Regions from separate parts of the Margalitia sp. FSL K6-0131 genome, predicted to be linked through region 3. Evidence: riboswitches for the same ligand, from Rfam matches in the RefSeq annotation. Region 3 holds a riboswitch; each other region holds the start of a gene.

What was found. Region 3 has a riboswitch for cobalamin ahead of NSQ59_RS14575 (ABC transporter substrate-binding protein). Riboswitches for the same ligand answer to the same signal wherever they lie in the genome.
Region 1: linked by a shared signal. The riboswitch ahead of NSQ59_RS07765 (DUF4430 domain-containing protein) and the one ahead of NSQ59_RS14575 (ABC transporter substrate-binding protein) in region 3 are both predicted to bind cobalamin.
Region 2: linked by a shared signal. The riboswitch ahead of NSQ59_RS12065 (ribonucleoside-diphosphate reductase subunit alpha) and the one ahead of NSQ59_RS14575 (ABC transporter substrate-binding protein) in region 3 are both predicted to bind cobalamin.

What each region holds. Positions count from the first base shown of each region.
Region 1 is NZ_JBBOZS010000001.1:1,617,534-1,622,866, forward strand. It holds gene NSQ59_RS07750 (DHH family phosphoesterase) at 1-770, opposite strand, end outside; gene NSQ59_RS07755 (VOC family protein) at 951-1,337, shown strand; gene NSQ59_RS07760 (NUDIX hydrolase) at 1,376-2,008, shown strand; cobalamin riboswitch at 2,346-2,535, shown strand; gene NSQ59_RS07765 (DUF4430 domain-containing protein) at 2,652-4,499, shown strand; gene NSQ59_RS07770 (class D sortase) at 4,502-5,077, shown strand; gene NSQ59_RS07775 (DUF4430 domain-containing protein) at 5,090-5,333, shown strand, end outside.
Region 2 is NZ_JBBOZS010000001.1:2,471,602-2,476,934, forward strand. It holds gene NSQ59_RS12060 (ribonucleotide-diphosphate reductase subunit beta) at 1-573, opposite strand, end outside; gene NSQ59_RS12065 (ribonucleoside-diphosphate reductase subunit alpha) at 595-2,850, opposite strand; cobalamin riboswitch at 2,978-3,161, opposite strand; gene mnmH (tRNA 2-selenouridine(34) synthase MnmH) at 3,342-4,430, shown strand; gene NSQ59_RS12075 (hypothetical protein) at 4,862-4,987, shown strand; gene NSQ59_RS12080 (response regulator transcription factor) at 5,152-5,333, shown strand, end outside.
Region 3 is NZ_JBBOZS010000001.1:2,975,144-2,980,476, forward strand. It holds gene NSQ59_RS14560 (adenosylcobinamide amidohydrolase) at 1-730, opposite strand, end outside; gene NSQ59_RS14565 (FecCD family ABC transporter permease) at 734-1,771, opposite strand; gene NSQ59_RS14570 (cob(I)yrinic acid a,c-diamide adenosyltransferase) at 1,869-2,459, opposite strand; gene NSQ59_RS14575 (ABC transporter substrate-binding protein) at 2,492-3,445, opposite strand; cobalamin riboswitch at 3,598-3,785, opposite strand; gene NSQ59_RS14580 (LamB/YcsF family protein) at 3,899-4,666, opposite strand; gene NSQ59_RS14585 (5-oxoprolinase subunit C family protein) at 4,669-5,333, opposite strand, start outside.

The DNA of each region.
Region 1 (5,333 bases), 1.4 Mb from region 3:
TTTTTATTTCCGGCATTTATTAAAATAATCATATCCAGATGCGGATTCAGCTTATGCAATGCATTGCCGAGTTCAGATAAATACTGCTCCGCATGGACGATTCCCACACAATATTCCTCCACGAAGGTTTGGACAAGTTGTCTGTTTTTGGAATGAATATACCTATGGATCTTTTTGTCTTCTACGTCCAATAGTAGGTTTTCCGTATCTGTTAAGGTGAAGGAATTAGGATGGTCCTTTAATCTTTTGAGCAGATCTTCCTCAAAATGCTCCCTATCCATCATATAAAATAAGTCATTTAAACGTTTAGCAGCGACATTATTATTTTCATCCCATTCCCAAGTATCATATTGACGAACTAGATCAACAAATTCGTCCAATGCAGGGGTCTTTTGAATTTTTTGATGCTCCACGAGAAAATCATAAAACAGTGATGTCGCACAGGTTTTCTTACCAGTCTTATATTCGGGATCGACCATTGCCCATTTGTATTCATTAAAATGCATGGCCGTTACATGGTGGTCAATCATTTGAATCGGATGTCCATTAGAAAACCGCTTTTCAAGCTTTTTTTCCACATGTTCATTGACTGCCAGGTCCGTAATATATGTTTCGGTGTTATTATGATCGGGGTTATCGATAAAATGCTCCACACGTTGATTTAAATTTCGATAGGAACAATAAGAAACATTTGCATCTTCACCAAATGCTAGCTTGGCGACAATTCCGCAGCCTAATCCGTCTAAATCAATATCTGTAAAAAGCTTCATCGAATGCAGGTCTCCTTCATTTTTTTCTACCATAAGGATTATTTTAACCGAGGTGCATATCTTATACTCGCACCTAAAAAATATTTGTAAAACGTCAAAAATATTTCAAAAATTCTAAACAAATAGCTGTCTTTTCGGGTAAAATCTTTATGTATATAATTTTTTAAAAGGAGAATGAAAATGGATAGAATACAATCCTTAACCGTTTTACTAGTTTCAGACATAGAAAAATCAATGGCTTTCTATCAAGATGTTTTAGGATGTGAAGTGAACGATTGGTGGGCTCTTCGGAATGATTCATTGAAACTCGGGTTTAAACTTTTACAAGCAAAAGAAAATCAAATAATATCCCCTAATAGCAGCAATAATGAGGTTATATGGGATGCCTATGCTTACGCGTATGATTTTGCAGCCTTAGATCAATTACATAATGAGTGGAAACAAAAAGGGGCGAAAATTGTTCAAGAACCCGTAGTAACAGAGTTTGATTGGGGAGCATGGAGGGAATTTGCGATTGAGGATCCGGATGGGTATGTTTTGGCGGTAGGGACAGGAAATAAAGAATAAGTTTTTGCACAAAAGGCAACTAGATAGGAGTATGACAAATGACAAAAGAATTCTTTGATATTTTTGATGCAGATATGAATCACATGGGTGTTGCGGAACGAAATGAAGTTCACCAAAAGGGATATTGGCATAAGGCATTTCATTGCTGGTTCTATCAAATCGAAAATGGGGTGCTGAATGTTCTTTTTCAAAAAAGACAGCATGACAAGGATACCCATCCTAATTTACTCGATATAACTGCAGCAGGACATTTGACTGCAGGAGAACGTCCTCACGAGGGCATAAGAGAGGTAGAAGAGGAGCTCGGAATACAAGTACAAATGGATGAACTGGAATCGATTGGGGTTATCTCGGCAAGCTATACTGGTGATACATTTATCGATAATGAATTCTGCTACACTTACTTTTACCATTATAAAGAGCATATGGAAAAAATAATACCTGACCCTGTAGAAGTTGCTGGAATTTATCGAATTCCTTTTCACCAAATGGAAGGTTTATATAATGGTTCACTTAAATCTATTAACATCTCTGGTTTTGAATATAAAAATAACCAATTAACTAGCCTTCGCACAGATGTAGAGCTAAAAGATTTTGTACCTCATCCTTCGAATTATTATAAGGTGATTTTTGATAAGCTTTCTAAAATAAATAAGGTACTATCAACATGAAACTGATAGTACCCTTTTTTTAATTTACAGTTGTTTGATTTGGAGAATTCAACCTGAATGATCATCCGGAAAATAGGAATATTTTTGTGATAATCCGACAAACCCGGTAAAAACCGCCACGCTTGATAAACCGACAATCCATTTTAATCCTTTATTTTTCGCCATTATCCTCACTCCATATGAAATAATATCTGACTCGGTTGATTTTGATTATAGGAGGGAAGATTTAAAATAAAATTAATGGAATAAAATAAATTTCACTATCAGGTCAAATATCGGTAATAACCACAACTTGACATATTCTTACTTATTAAACTATGATAATATCGGTATTAATTTAATAGTGGGAAAACTAGGTTGATTGAATTATTTCAATCATTAAAAGGGAAGTTCGGTGAAAAACCGACGCGGTCCCGCCACTGTAAATGGGAGCTCTTTACAAAGATTATCCACTGTCTTACAAGATGGGAAGGAGTTAAAGAGTGTTGATCATGAGCCAGGAGACCTGCCTATTTTTTGCACCATAAACCTACGTGGATAGGTGGTGCTGAGCTCGAGGAAAATCGAACATTTTCACCTCCTGCGACGCACAACATCTTCACATTAGGAGATGTTTTTTTATTTTTTTCAAGGGGGAAGAGAAATGAAAGGAATGCTTTTCAAAAGAAGTTCTGTCGTGTTGACGGCTATCCTACTTGTGATGCTTCAACTAACGGGATTTTTTACAAATCCGGTATCTGCTGCTGCTTTAAAAAATGCAGCAATGATTTCGGTTGTCGATGAAAATGGTAAAACCGTCCTTCCACATTCTGTGTTGGAAATAAAGGATGGAGAAACAGCTTTCGATGTATTAAAGGAAGCAACTACAAAGAAAAATATTGCATTTGACTATACTACTGATCCTAAGTATGGCGCAAATATTGTACAAATTGGGGATGCAAAGCCTGACTATGCAAAGGACAGTACATATTGGGGCTTTATTATTAACGGCAGCATGGCTCAAGTAGGAGTATCCGGATACAAAGTGAAAAATGGGGATGATTTGCTATTTAAGGTAGTAAGTTACCCGGAGAAAACTATTTCCGCAAAAGTTTCTGCAAAAGATGTAAAAGGTAATGCACTGATACCAGAAACAGATGTAAAGGTCGTGGAAGGTGCCAATGCGTACGATGCATTAATACAAGCTGCTTCACAGAAAAATCTTGCACTAAAGGTTTCGGTAGATTCAAGTTACTTTGAATTTGTTCAAAATATCGGAAATGCGAAACTGAATGAAGGGGATTATTGGAAGACCGCTTTGAATGGAAATCCTCTACAATCATCCCTGTCAACAAACATTTTAAAAAATGGAGATAGTGTTGAATTAACCATTGATAATTATATAACACCGCCGGATTCCAATGGTGATAATGGAAACGGGGGCAATAATTCAGGAACTCCAGATGGAACAAAACAACCAAATGTAACGAAGCAACAGGTTGCAGCTGCAATGAAATCTTCTGCTTCTTATGTATTGAAAAATGGTGGTAATGATGAGTTTGAAATCATCGGACTGCAAAGATCCGGTCAAAAGATTCCTGCCGTTTATTTAAATAATATTAAAAAGACATTGAAAGAAAATGATGGTACATTCCGCAATGTTACCGATTATGAAAGATTAGCAATCGGTGTTACTGCAGCTGGAGGAAATGCTGCTAATATTGATGGTTATAATTTGATTGAAAAAATTTACTCCAATGACCGCATGACAAATCAAGGAACAAATGGGGTTATATATGCATTGCTTGCATTAGATAGCAAGAAATATAAAGTTCCTGCTAATGCAAAATGGTCTAGAGAAAAACTTGTAAACTACTTATTGGATAATCAGCTTAAGTCTGGTGGATGGGCACTTGTTGGCGATAATGCGAGTGTTGACATCACTTCCATGGCATTAGCTGCACTTGCTCCATATAAGAGCAAAGAAAATGTAAAAAATGCTATCGATAATGCAGTAAACTGGCTTTCATCCGTTCAGGATAAAAATGGCGGATTTAGCAGCGATATTAATGGCGGAGATGCAAGTGAAACGACTGCTCAAGTAATCATTGGTTTATCGTCTATCGGTGTTGACCCAACTGATAAAGCATTTACAAAAACAGGCGGAAACCTTGTGCAACATTTAATGTCATTCCATCAAAAGGATGGCGGATTTGCTCACATCGCAGCAGATCATGAATCAAATTTAATTGCAACAACGCAAGGCTTATTAGGATTAACTGCGTATCAGCAATATCTAAATGGAGAGGGCTCCATTTATCAATTTACAGGAAATGATGTGACTGTTCAGCCAGGTAATGATGCAACAAACACAGAAAAGCATCCTTCTGATAACGGTCAGCCATTGCCAAATACAGCAACCAATTATTATAACGTATTATTATTAGGTGTAATCCTTTTCATCATTGGTGCAGCTATTTACTTCTATAATCGTAAACAGAAAGCGGCTTAAACATGAAGAAAATTGCATTTGTGATCATGACAGCTGGTCTCATCTGTTTAATCTATAGTGGTACAGAATTGATGAAGGGCCGACAGCTCCAAGTGTCGGCTCTTCATCAAGCTAAAGCCATGACAAAAGAAATAGACAGTCCATTGAAAGTACAAGAAAAACAGGTCCTAAACAAAACAAATAAAAATATCATTGGATTGCTGGAAATTCCTAAATTGGAAAAAGAGCTGCCAATCGTTGAAGGAACAACGCTTGATGATTTGGCAAAAGGGGTTGGCCATTATAAAACCTCTTCATTACCAGGGGGCAAGGATCAAATTGTTTTATCAGGTCATCGCGATACTGTTTTTCTACGTTTTGGTGAGTTAAAAAAGGGTGATACGGTGACGGTAAAATTAAAAAGCGGCTCCTATCAATATGTGATTGATCATATGAAAATCGTTGACGCGGATGATCGAAGCATTATTCATTCCACAAAACCAAGGGAAGAGCTTGTATTAACAACATGTTATCCATTTCATTATGTCGGTAACGCACCAAAACGCTATATCATCTATGCATATCCAAAAACAACTTAGGAGGCAGGAAATATGAAAATATTTAAAACACCTTTCATAATGCTAATTGCACTACTTGTTATTTTCATGGTTTCCGGCTGTCAAAAAGACTCTGTAAGTCCAAAACAGCAGGAAGGAACATATACCGAATCTGCTTCCGCTAACCAAAATGTAAAAGAAAATACTTCAAAACAACAATCTAAAACCGAAACTAATAATACGAAAACATCAACTTCTGAAAATAAGTCTGAAACAGCTTCGCAAAAATCGGCTGGTA
Region 2 (5,333 bases), 500 kb from region 3:
GAAAAATAACCCTTCGAGAATTACATCATACACGATGGATTTTAAAAAATTATCGATTGTTGGATTATTTGCAAATGCTTCATATCCATTAGTAACAAATTCATTCCGTTGTATTAAAGTAGGTTCTGTTCGCCAAAATTCAAATACTTCATCTTGGGTTTGCTTGGAAACAATACTTGATAAAACATAGGAATACGAATGATTATGAATAACCTCCTGTTGTGCCAGGATAATCATAAGGGCATTTAAACTGGAATCAGTTAGATAATCAGCTACTTTTCCTGCATAATCTGTTTGAACACTATCCAATAGCGCAAGTAAACCGATAATTTTTAAAAAGGCATTTTGTTCATCATCTGATAAATTTGGAAACTGCTTAATATCCTGAGACATATTAATTTCAAATGGAGTCCAGAAATTAGCAAGCATTCGTTTATATTTTGGGAATGCCCAAGAAAAGCGTACATCATCCCAATTAAGAATATTGGAAGACTTCCCGTTAATAATCGAAGTGGACCGGTTTGGTGCGGTTTTATCCATTAATTTTCTCTTTTGAATCATAACAGAACTCATTTTTTTCATCTCCTAACCAATTTAGCTCGAGCATGAATCGCATTCTTCCAGAATAGAAGAGGTTGACCTTACGTAATAAGTTGTTTTTAATTTACTTTTCCATGCAGTTAAATGTAACTCTAGTAAATCCTTTGCTTTTATTGTATTTTGTACATATAAATTAAATGAGATTGATTGATCAATATGCTTTTGACGGGCTGCATTTTGCTGAATGCTCCACTTTTGATCAATAAAATAGGCTGATTTATAATACCAAGTCGTTGCTGGGCTTAAATCAGGAGCGGTAACAGGGATTTTATAGTCTTTCTTTTCTTCTGCATAAAATTTATGGAAAATTGGATCGATACTGGCTGTGCTTCCAGCAATAATGGAAGTTGATGAATTGGGAGCGACCGCCATTAAATAGCCGTTTCTCATTCCAAATTGCTGTATATCCTTGTACAATCTATCCCAAGCACAGGAAGAAGAGTTGTTTTCTAAATATCCTTTTCGAAAGAAATACTCACCTGTATCCCATTCGGAGCCTTTAAAGACTGGATAGGAGCCTTTTTCTTTCGCTAATTCCATACTTGCTTGGATAGTAAGGAAGGCGATTTTTTCATATAGCCGATCAGCATATTGAACTGCATCCTCGCTTTCCCACTTTATTTTTTTCAATGCTAATAAATGATGCCACCCAAATGTTCCAAGTCCAATCGCGCGGTATTTTTGGTTCGTTAATTTTGCCTGTAAAACAGGAATGTCATTTAAATCAATCACATTGTCCAACATTCGTACTTGAATCGGAATTAATCTCTCTAAAATATTGGCGGGAACAGCCAGCCCTAGATTGATAGAAGATAAATTACAAACTACAAAATCACCAGGCTGTTTTTCAATTATGATTTTTCCATCTTGTGTATATTGAGTAATGATATTCGTTGTACTTTGATTTTGCATAATTTCTGTACATAGATTACTTGAATAGATCATTCCTTGATGTTTATTTGGATTTTTACGATTAACCTCGTCCCGATAAAAGACAAATGGTCCGCCAGTTTCTAACTGGCTCTTCATAATACTTTTCATGATTTCGATTGCTGGAACGACAGTTTTAGAAAGGGTTTCGTGTTGAACACACTCCCAATACTTAGTACGGAATGAGCCGCTTCCGCTTGTTTCATCGTAATAATCCTCAAGAGAATACCCCATAACTTGTCTTATCTCATGCGGATCGAATAAGTACCAATCACCGCGTATTTCTACCTGCTCCATAAATAAGTCAGGAAGGCATACACCAGTAAATAAATCATGTGTGCGATATCGTTCATCCCCATTATTCAATTTGGCATCAAGAAAAGAAGAAATATCCTTATGCCAAATATCCAGATACACACAAATGGCACCTTTTCTTTGTCCGAGCTGATCGACACTCACTGCAATATTATTTAATTGTTTCATCCAAGGAAGAACGCCGGAAGATGCTCCGACAAATCCTTTAATCGCACTTCCGCGGCTTCGTATCTTACCTAAATAGACTCCGATTCCACCGCCGTTTTTTGATAGATTGGCAATATCAGTGTTGCTGTCAAAGATTCCTTGTAAACTGTCTTCTACCGTATCAATAAAGCAGCTCGATAATTGCCCATAGTTTTTTCCTGCATTCGAAAGGGTAGGGGTTGCAACCGTCATATAAAGATTACTTAGTGCCCAATAGGCTTCTTCCACAAGCTTTAAACGGCTTTCTTTCGGTTCATTGATCATTAATTGCATAGCAATAATCATCCATCTTTCCTGCGGAAGCTCGAATACATTTTTATGATGATCAGTCGCTAAATAGCGGTCTGCCAATGTACGTATTCCTATGTATGTGAAGAGTTGGTCTTTGTGATAATCCATTTTGCTGGCTAATTGATGTATTTCGTCTACTGAATAGCAATCTAGCAGGCAGCGGTTATAGATGCCTTCTTCTGTTAAAGTTTCTAACAAACCATAAAAATTACCATACCTGACTTTATAGGAATATTCTCTATTTTGCGCTGCCTTGTAATAAAGATATTCCATATAAAAGTGAGCAGCATCGTATGTCCAGAAGATTTCTTCCTCATTTAATCGAGATAGGCAATCTAATATAATTTGCTGAACCCACTCGTCCTCTGATATCCAAGGCTTTTGCTCTAATAAGTTTTGTGCGAAAGAATAAACCGGGTGGAAACGTTCGTCTGCTTCTGCTTTTTCTACTAGAATGGATAAGATATGACGGTTCCAATTTTCAATCTCTGTAATCGTAGTTCCCATTTATTTTCCCCCTATAAAAAAATAAGATCTGCCCGAAGGATGAGCAGATCAAACGATAGGAAAAAAGAACATACATAGTCATAGACGTTTTAACTATCGTTTCATCTCCCCAATCCCCGAGGAATCGAAACTTTATCATGTGAAGGCAGGTCTCCTGACTTGTGTGCAGCCTACTAAAGGACCTTCCCGCATCGAGCGGATGCAGTGGTCTATCCTTTTTCGTTCACACTTACAGTTGCGGGGACAGTTTCGGATTCTCACCGAATTCCCTATTAAGTCCATCTATGGACACCCTTACATGAAGTTAATTTCAATATATAGTTTTGAAAATGAATTTAATTAGCATATATTGTGTTTTATATTAACATATCAAAAGTAAATTCACAACTATCATTTTGCAAAAGAATTCCATAAATTGATACTCTTGTTTAAACACAATAAGGAATTGGATATGATAAAATGAAAGGGAAGAGTATTGGAGGAATGAATTTATGTCACAAGATATAACAGTAGAAGAGTGGCTTGATGAAAAGGATAAATATGTAACAATGGATGTTCGCTCACCATTAGAATTTTCCGAGAGTGCTATTCCCCATTCTATTAATATTCCCATCTTTTCAAATGAAGAACGAGCAGAAATTGGGACCTTATATAAACAGGTTGGTGCAAATGCGGCAAAATGGAGGGCGATGGAGGTTGTTGCTCCAAAGATACCGCATTTAATGAAGAAAATTAAGGAAATAGAAGAGTCCGGAAAGAAGCCTTTAATCTATTGCTGGAGAGGTGGTATGCGCAGTGGATCCGTTGCACAATTTGCTACTTTTTCAGGACTTCATGTCTATAGATTAAAAGGCGGTTATCGTGCATATCGAAAAAAATCTTTAGAATTGATTCCAGATTTACTTCCAGGTAAAGCAGTAATTTTACATGGTATGACCGGAACAGGGAAAACACAAATATTACAAAATTTAAAAAAGCTCGGGTTTCCCGTTCTGGATCTCGAACAAATGGCCAACCATAAGGGATCTCTATTTGGTGCCATTGATGGCAGAAAACCCCATAATCAAAAAACATTTGACGGTCTATTATTTGAAGAGCTGCTTTCCTTACAGAATTCCCATTACGTAATAATGGAAGGGGAAAGCAAAAGAATTGGACATGCTGTGCAGCCTGATTCTTTACTTGCTTTAAGGGATAATGCTTTGCATATTTATGTTTCAGGTTCCGAGGAAGCAAGAATCCAAAGAATTTATGCGGAATATGTTCAGCCAAATAAAAACAACCAAGAATTTAAAGAAAATGTTCGTTCGGCGTTACAATATGTAAGAAAAAGAATGAAGTCATCCGAATGGTGCCACATAATCTTTAAAGCGTTGGAAGAAAATAATTTTATGAAGTTGGTAGAACTTTTAATGAGAGACTATTATGACCCGCAGTATCTTCATAAAGAAGACATCTATATTAGCAAATCGGAAAAAGTGGTTAGCGATAATATTAATATTGCAACAGATGAAGTAATCAATATTTTAAAATCTCATCATTTAATCGGTGAAACGGATATCCATTCCGTTAAAAGTTAGGTGGAAATTTCATTTTCTCATGATTTTCTAATCTTCCTTTCATGAAAATATAGGAAAGTTTTCGTAAAATCATCGTTGAGTCGGTTCGACTCCCCTTATTATTTTACTCATTATAAAGTTCCTTCTTTAAATCCGGCTTGCAAAATAGCCGGTGTTTTTTTATGTCTAGCATCAGCGCCTATCGGCTAGTGGATATTTCCGACTCCTCTCTACGATAAGTCAACATCAGTTGAAAATGGAAGTGCTATTTTCATTTGTTCGTGAACTACCTTACTGTGTTTCCTTTATCTCGAGGTGAGCGACTACGAAATCCATACGCCGATAAGCAAGGCGCTTCAGCTTTTATTTTTATCCAGAATTTATAAAATTTTAATCTTATTCTCATGATAAGTTGATAAAGTAAAGGTTGAACAATAAAGGAGGCGAATAAAATGTGGGTACGTTTTATCCCAATCGTATTCTTTAGTTTGACAGCAGTGTCACTAGTTGCCTTTCAGTCAATTGAAATTGTTCATGCATTTATTAACTTCATTTCTTCTAAGACAAATATTAAATAATGATCCATGATTTTAGCAAAACGTCCTTTATGGAAAGAATCTTCCGCCGATTAGTTTTGGAGGAAGTATTTCTTTTTTTGGGGAAAATAACCTATGAATTTGTCATGAACGAATTGTTTACAGTAAACTTAAGTAAATACTTGAAGTTTTAGTAGGTGAAATAGATGAAGAAAATTTTACTCATTGAAGACGAAAAAAATTTATCACGCTTTATTGAGCTCGAATTAAAGCATGAGGGGTATCAAGTGAAGGTATCTTATGACGGAAGGGAAGGGCTCCAATTTGCTTTGGAAGACGAGTGGGATGTTATTTTGCTCGATTTGATGCTTCCTAGCTTAAATGGCTT
Region 3 (5,333 bases):
AATGTTCCTTCACTATTGTTTGATAAACATGCTGAATATGTTCTTCCGTTATTACCTCACTTGGAGATCCGGTCATTTCCATTCTTCCGTTTTCAATAAGAAGAATTCGATCACAATAAAGGGAAGTCAAATTGATATCGTGAAAAACAGAAATGACTGTCAGCTTGTTTTCAATAGTCATTTTTTTGATAAAATCCAGTAATTCCTTTTGATAGGCTAAATCTAAATGATTTGTAGGTTCATCTAGTAGCAATACCTTTGGCCTTTGTGCCAATGCTTGTGCCAGAAAAACCCTTTGTTGTTCTCCGCCTGAAAGCTCATGCAAGGATTTTTCCTTAAATTTAAATACCCCTGTTTGGATCATAACCTCTTTGACAATCGCTTCATCTTCCTCGCTCATCATTTGAAACAAACCGCTTTGATGTGCATATCGTCCTAAAAGCACGGTTTCTTGCACAGAATAGGAAAAACCATCGCCAGTCAATTGCGGTAAAACAGCGACGAGCCTTGCTCTTTCTTTCGCGGAGTAGGAGAAAATATCTTTTCCTAATAAATGTATGCTCCCTTTTGAAATTGGAAGAGCTCCGCTAATCATTTTTAATAACGTTGTTTTCCCGCTTCCATTTGGACCTAATATTCCAAAAAATTCACCCGCTTGGACGTTAAAGTTAATGTCTTTTACAATGTTTCTTCCTTTGTAACCGCCTGTTACCTTCTTTACTGCTAACATGCTTTAACCTCTGCTTCCTAATTTTCTTTTCATCAAAATAAACGCAAAGACCGGTGCACCTATTAATGCAGTAACCACACCAATTGGGAGTTCTGTTGGTTGGATAATCGTTCTTGAAATCAAATCAGCCAAGATTAAAAAACCTGCTCCAAATAGAATCGATAATGGCAATAGCTTCTTATGATTTGGTCCCCATACGATACGAATGAAATGCGGGATCACCAAGCCGACAAATCCAATGGAACCCGAAACGGAAACTGCAGCCCCAGTTAATATCGATCCTGCGATTAACACGAACAGCTTTCTTTTTTCTACATTCACCCCGAGATGATACGCCCGTTCTTCTCCAAGTGACATAGCATTTAACTCCTTGATGTTTGTTAAAAGCAACAAAGACCCAATAAGAAAAAAAGGCAAGATAATATTCACATAGCTCCATCCGCGCATAGAGACACTGCCAAGCAGCCAGCCAATGATTTGCCGTAATTCATCCCCTGTTAAAGCAATGATTAATGAAATAAAGGAACTAAAAAAAGAACTAAAAATAATCCCAGTTAAAATAATGGTCTCTACTTTCATCGCTTTCTCCATTTTGCGAGCAAATAACAAAACACAAAAAATCGTGAAAAAGGAGCCAACGATACTCATAAATGGTAAGGTCAAGAGCCCCAAAAATGGTATGGAAATATGAAAGAAAAGGGTTACCACTGCACCGACGGAAGCACCAGACGAAACACCAAGTGTATACGGGTCTGCCAACGGATTGCGCAGCAAGCCTTGGAAAGCTGCTCCAGCGATCGATAAAGAGGCACCAACCATTCCCGCTAGTAGCACTCTGGGCATCCGGATATCCATTACAATATTGCTATTCATAGGGTCTGCTGAATCCTTTAAGGGAATATGTAAAATGGCTGATCCTATAATTTGGATAATTTCATGAATTGGTACATATACAGTTCCCACTGCGATTCCAATAATGATAGAGAATAGTAGAAAGACACATCCAAGAAAATAGGGAAAAATTATGCTATTTCTTCCCATCTTTTGTATAAAAGTAAGTTTTGGCAGTATTAATCAGCTCCTTTTTAAAGGAAAACAAGGCTATCTAAACAACCTTGTTCCCATCCTTTCATCTATTTCATTCACTATTATTTTCTTTACGTTTCCCATCACGAAATACCTTGGCACTTCTTATATATTCAACATCACTTTTTCCTGAACGATGATTAATCACTCGCGCCAAAGCAAAAAAATAGTCTGATAGACGATTTAAATATCGCTGTGCAAGCGGAGGAACGCTGTTGTCGGTTTTCGAAAGGGTAACAACAAGACGTTCAGCACGACGTGTGACCGTTCTCGCAATATGGATCGATGCCGCTGCCTTTGTGCCTCCTGGTAAAATAAATCTTTCTAATTTTGGAGTACTGGCAATATACTCATCTATTTTCGTTTCCAGATAATCAATCATTTCCTGCTGTAATTTGTAAGGGCGCTTCATCGTTTTATTCGCAAGGTCTCCGCCGCAATCAAATAATTCATGCTGAATTTTCTCTAATTCTTCTAAAATATCACCAAACAAATTGGGATCCAGTTCCGCCATCGCTTGTCCAACAAAACAATTCGCTTCATCAACCGTTCCATAAGCCTGAACACGAATATCATCTTTATCAACCCTGCCGCCTATGATGCTGGTTTGCCCTTGATCACCTGTTCTCGTATATATACGCATTTTTTCTCCTCCCTTTTGTTTCTCCGCCATTATTATTTAAAATTATCGGGATAAATCGCCTTTGCCATTTCTTGCAAGCCGTCCGCAAGACGTGGTCCAGGTCTTGATACCTCATCCGAATCAACATTATAGACACGTTTGTTTTTCACTGCTGATACCTCTTGCCATCCTTTTCGTTTTACTACCTGATTGACTGCATCCTTCACATAATACCCGTATGTAAGAACAATGACATTCGGATTTGCTTTCACAGCTGCTTCCTCGGAAAATGGAATCCAACCTGCTTTGTCATCCGCAATATTCTTTGCACCTAATAGATTGACCATCTCATTCATAAAGGTTCCTGTCCCAGTTGTATAAATGTTTGGAGGCGCAGATACTTCAATCCAAACCTTTTGAGGATGATCTTTTGCGATTTTTGACGCTTCCTCTTTTATGTTTGCTACTTTGGACTTCATTCCATCGATGATATCCTCTGCTTTTTCCCGTGTCCCTGTCACTTTTCCAATCATTTCAATTGATTTATATACATCTGTAAACGAGGTGGCATCATTGACAACGACAACTTTAATACCATTGTCCTCCAATTGCTTGAGGCCTTCTTGAGAGTTATGTGCATCTGAAGCGGTAGCAAGTACAACATCCGGTTTCAAAGAAATCACTTTTTCGATATTAATATCTTTCCCGCCAACTTTTGTTTTGTTTTTGACTTGCTCGGGATAATTATCATTATCAGAAACCCCAACAATTGCTTTATCTAAGCCAAGGGCGAACGCGGTTTCTGTATTGCTTGGAATCAGCGAAACAATCCGTTTTGGTTTATTCTTTATTGTAAGCTTATTCCCAACCCCGTCCGTAATCGTAATAGGAAATCCATTGGATTTCGTCGTATGCTTACCAGCATTGTTGTTTTGCTGATCTGCCCCACATCCTGCAAGGACAAAAATTAATAGTAAGATAGATAAGTAATTCAGTAGCTTTTTCATGTGTTAACCCCTTTTGCGATAGTATAAAAGCATAAAAAAAAACATCTCCTAAATCTAGGGATGTCATGTAAAAAAAAACGTAAAAAATAATAGTGTTTTGTAAAAAACACTAAAAACGTTTCGTAAACACCCCCTATCCGCGTAGGTTCATTGGTGCACTCAAAAATCAGACAGGTATCCTGGCTCATGATCATTGCTTACTGTACCTTCCCGTGTATTTTTACATACATAGTGGTCATTACAGCTTGCTCCCATTTACAGTGGCGGGACCGCGTTGGCTTTTCACCAATCTTCCCTATTAAACCTTCCAAATGAAGGTATCTGATTTCGCTGCTAATATGAAATTGTAAACCAACATCATTATACAGTATTTTTTCCGAATTTCCTATATTTTAATAATTTTACACGAATAGAATGTTTCACATAAGAAAAGGACAAGCGCCTTACTCATCCTTATAAAATTTCCTTGATTTTAGCTATTTCAATTCCTGCATCTTTTAAGCTATCAGAAATATATCTAGCAAAGTCTAATGCATTGGCTCCGTCACCATGGATGCAAATGGTATCAGCTTGGATTGGTACATTGATACCTTGAAGGGATGTAACTTTTCCTTCCTTTACCATTTGGATTACTTGGTTAACGGCAGCTTCGTGGTTGGTAATTAGTGCTTGCGAATCCGTTCTTGGGGTTAACGAGCCATCTTGTTGATACGTGCGGTCGGCAAAAACTTCATTTGCCGTGCGCAGACCGATTTTCTTCCCAGCTTTGACGAGTTCTCCTCCTGCCAGACCAAATAATATAAGCTCTGGATCTACTTTGTAGATAGCTTCTGCAATGGCTTCCGATAAAGGAGCACTTTTTGCTGCCATATTATATAGAGCCCCGTGTGGTTTCACGTGCTGAATTTTCCCGCCTTCCGATTTGGCAAACGCATAAATGGCTCCTATTTGATAAACAACAAGATCATATGCTTCTTGTGGCGAGATTTGCATGCTTCTTCTGCCAAAACCGACTAAGTCCTGCAGACCGGGATGAACACCAATCCCTACATTTTTTTCCATCGCTAATTGGACAGTTTTTCTAATTGTCGCGGGATCTCCTGCATGAAATCCGCATGCAATATTTGCTGAGGTGATAAAATCAAGAATTTCCTCGTCTCTACCTAGCTTGTATGCTCCAAAGCTTTCTCCCATATCACAATTTAAGTCCACCTTAGTCATGTTTATGCCTCCCTCTTAAATTTTAGTAATATACCTTTTTTAAGCTCTTGAATTTTTCGTTCTCTTTCCATAAGTAATTGCTCGGCCACTTCATGTTCAATTTCTGAAAAGCGAAGTCGATCTCCAGGCTTCGCTTGAGCCAGTAATGGCAAATCAACAGTAGCAACTTGCCCTATTTTCGGGTAGCCCCCTGTCGTTTGGCGGTCAGCGAGTAATATAATAGGGTTCCCATCTGATGGTACTTGGATGGTTCCGAAGCTAACGGCCTCCGATAGCATTTCCTTCGGTTCCTTCAACGCTAATGTTTCTCCCTTTAAACGGTAACCCATACGATCCGATTGAGTGCTTACTTCAAATGTCTTGGAAAAAAAGTCCTTTTGACTCTGATTTGTAAATAAAGAATATTGGCGTCCCTTCATTACACGAATCGTTTGATCTGTTTTAAAGGAAGGGATAAATTTCGATGCAACCGACCATTCCATTTCCAAAAAAGATCGGCTCCCTGCCTGTTTCTTCATTTGCAAAATAATTTTTGATGAAAGTGGACTTGGCTGATTTACGGAAATATGGTCCCCTGTCTTTAAAGCACGTCCATTAAATCCGCCTATCCCTGCATTTAAATACGTTGACTTACTCCCCATTACAGTCGGTACTGAAAATCCTCCTG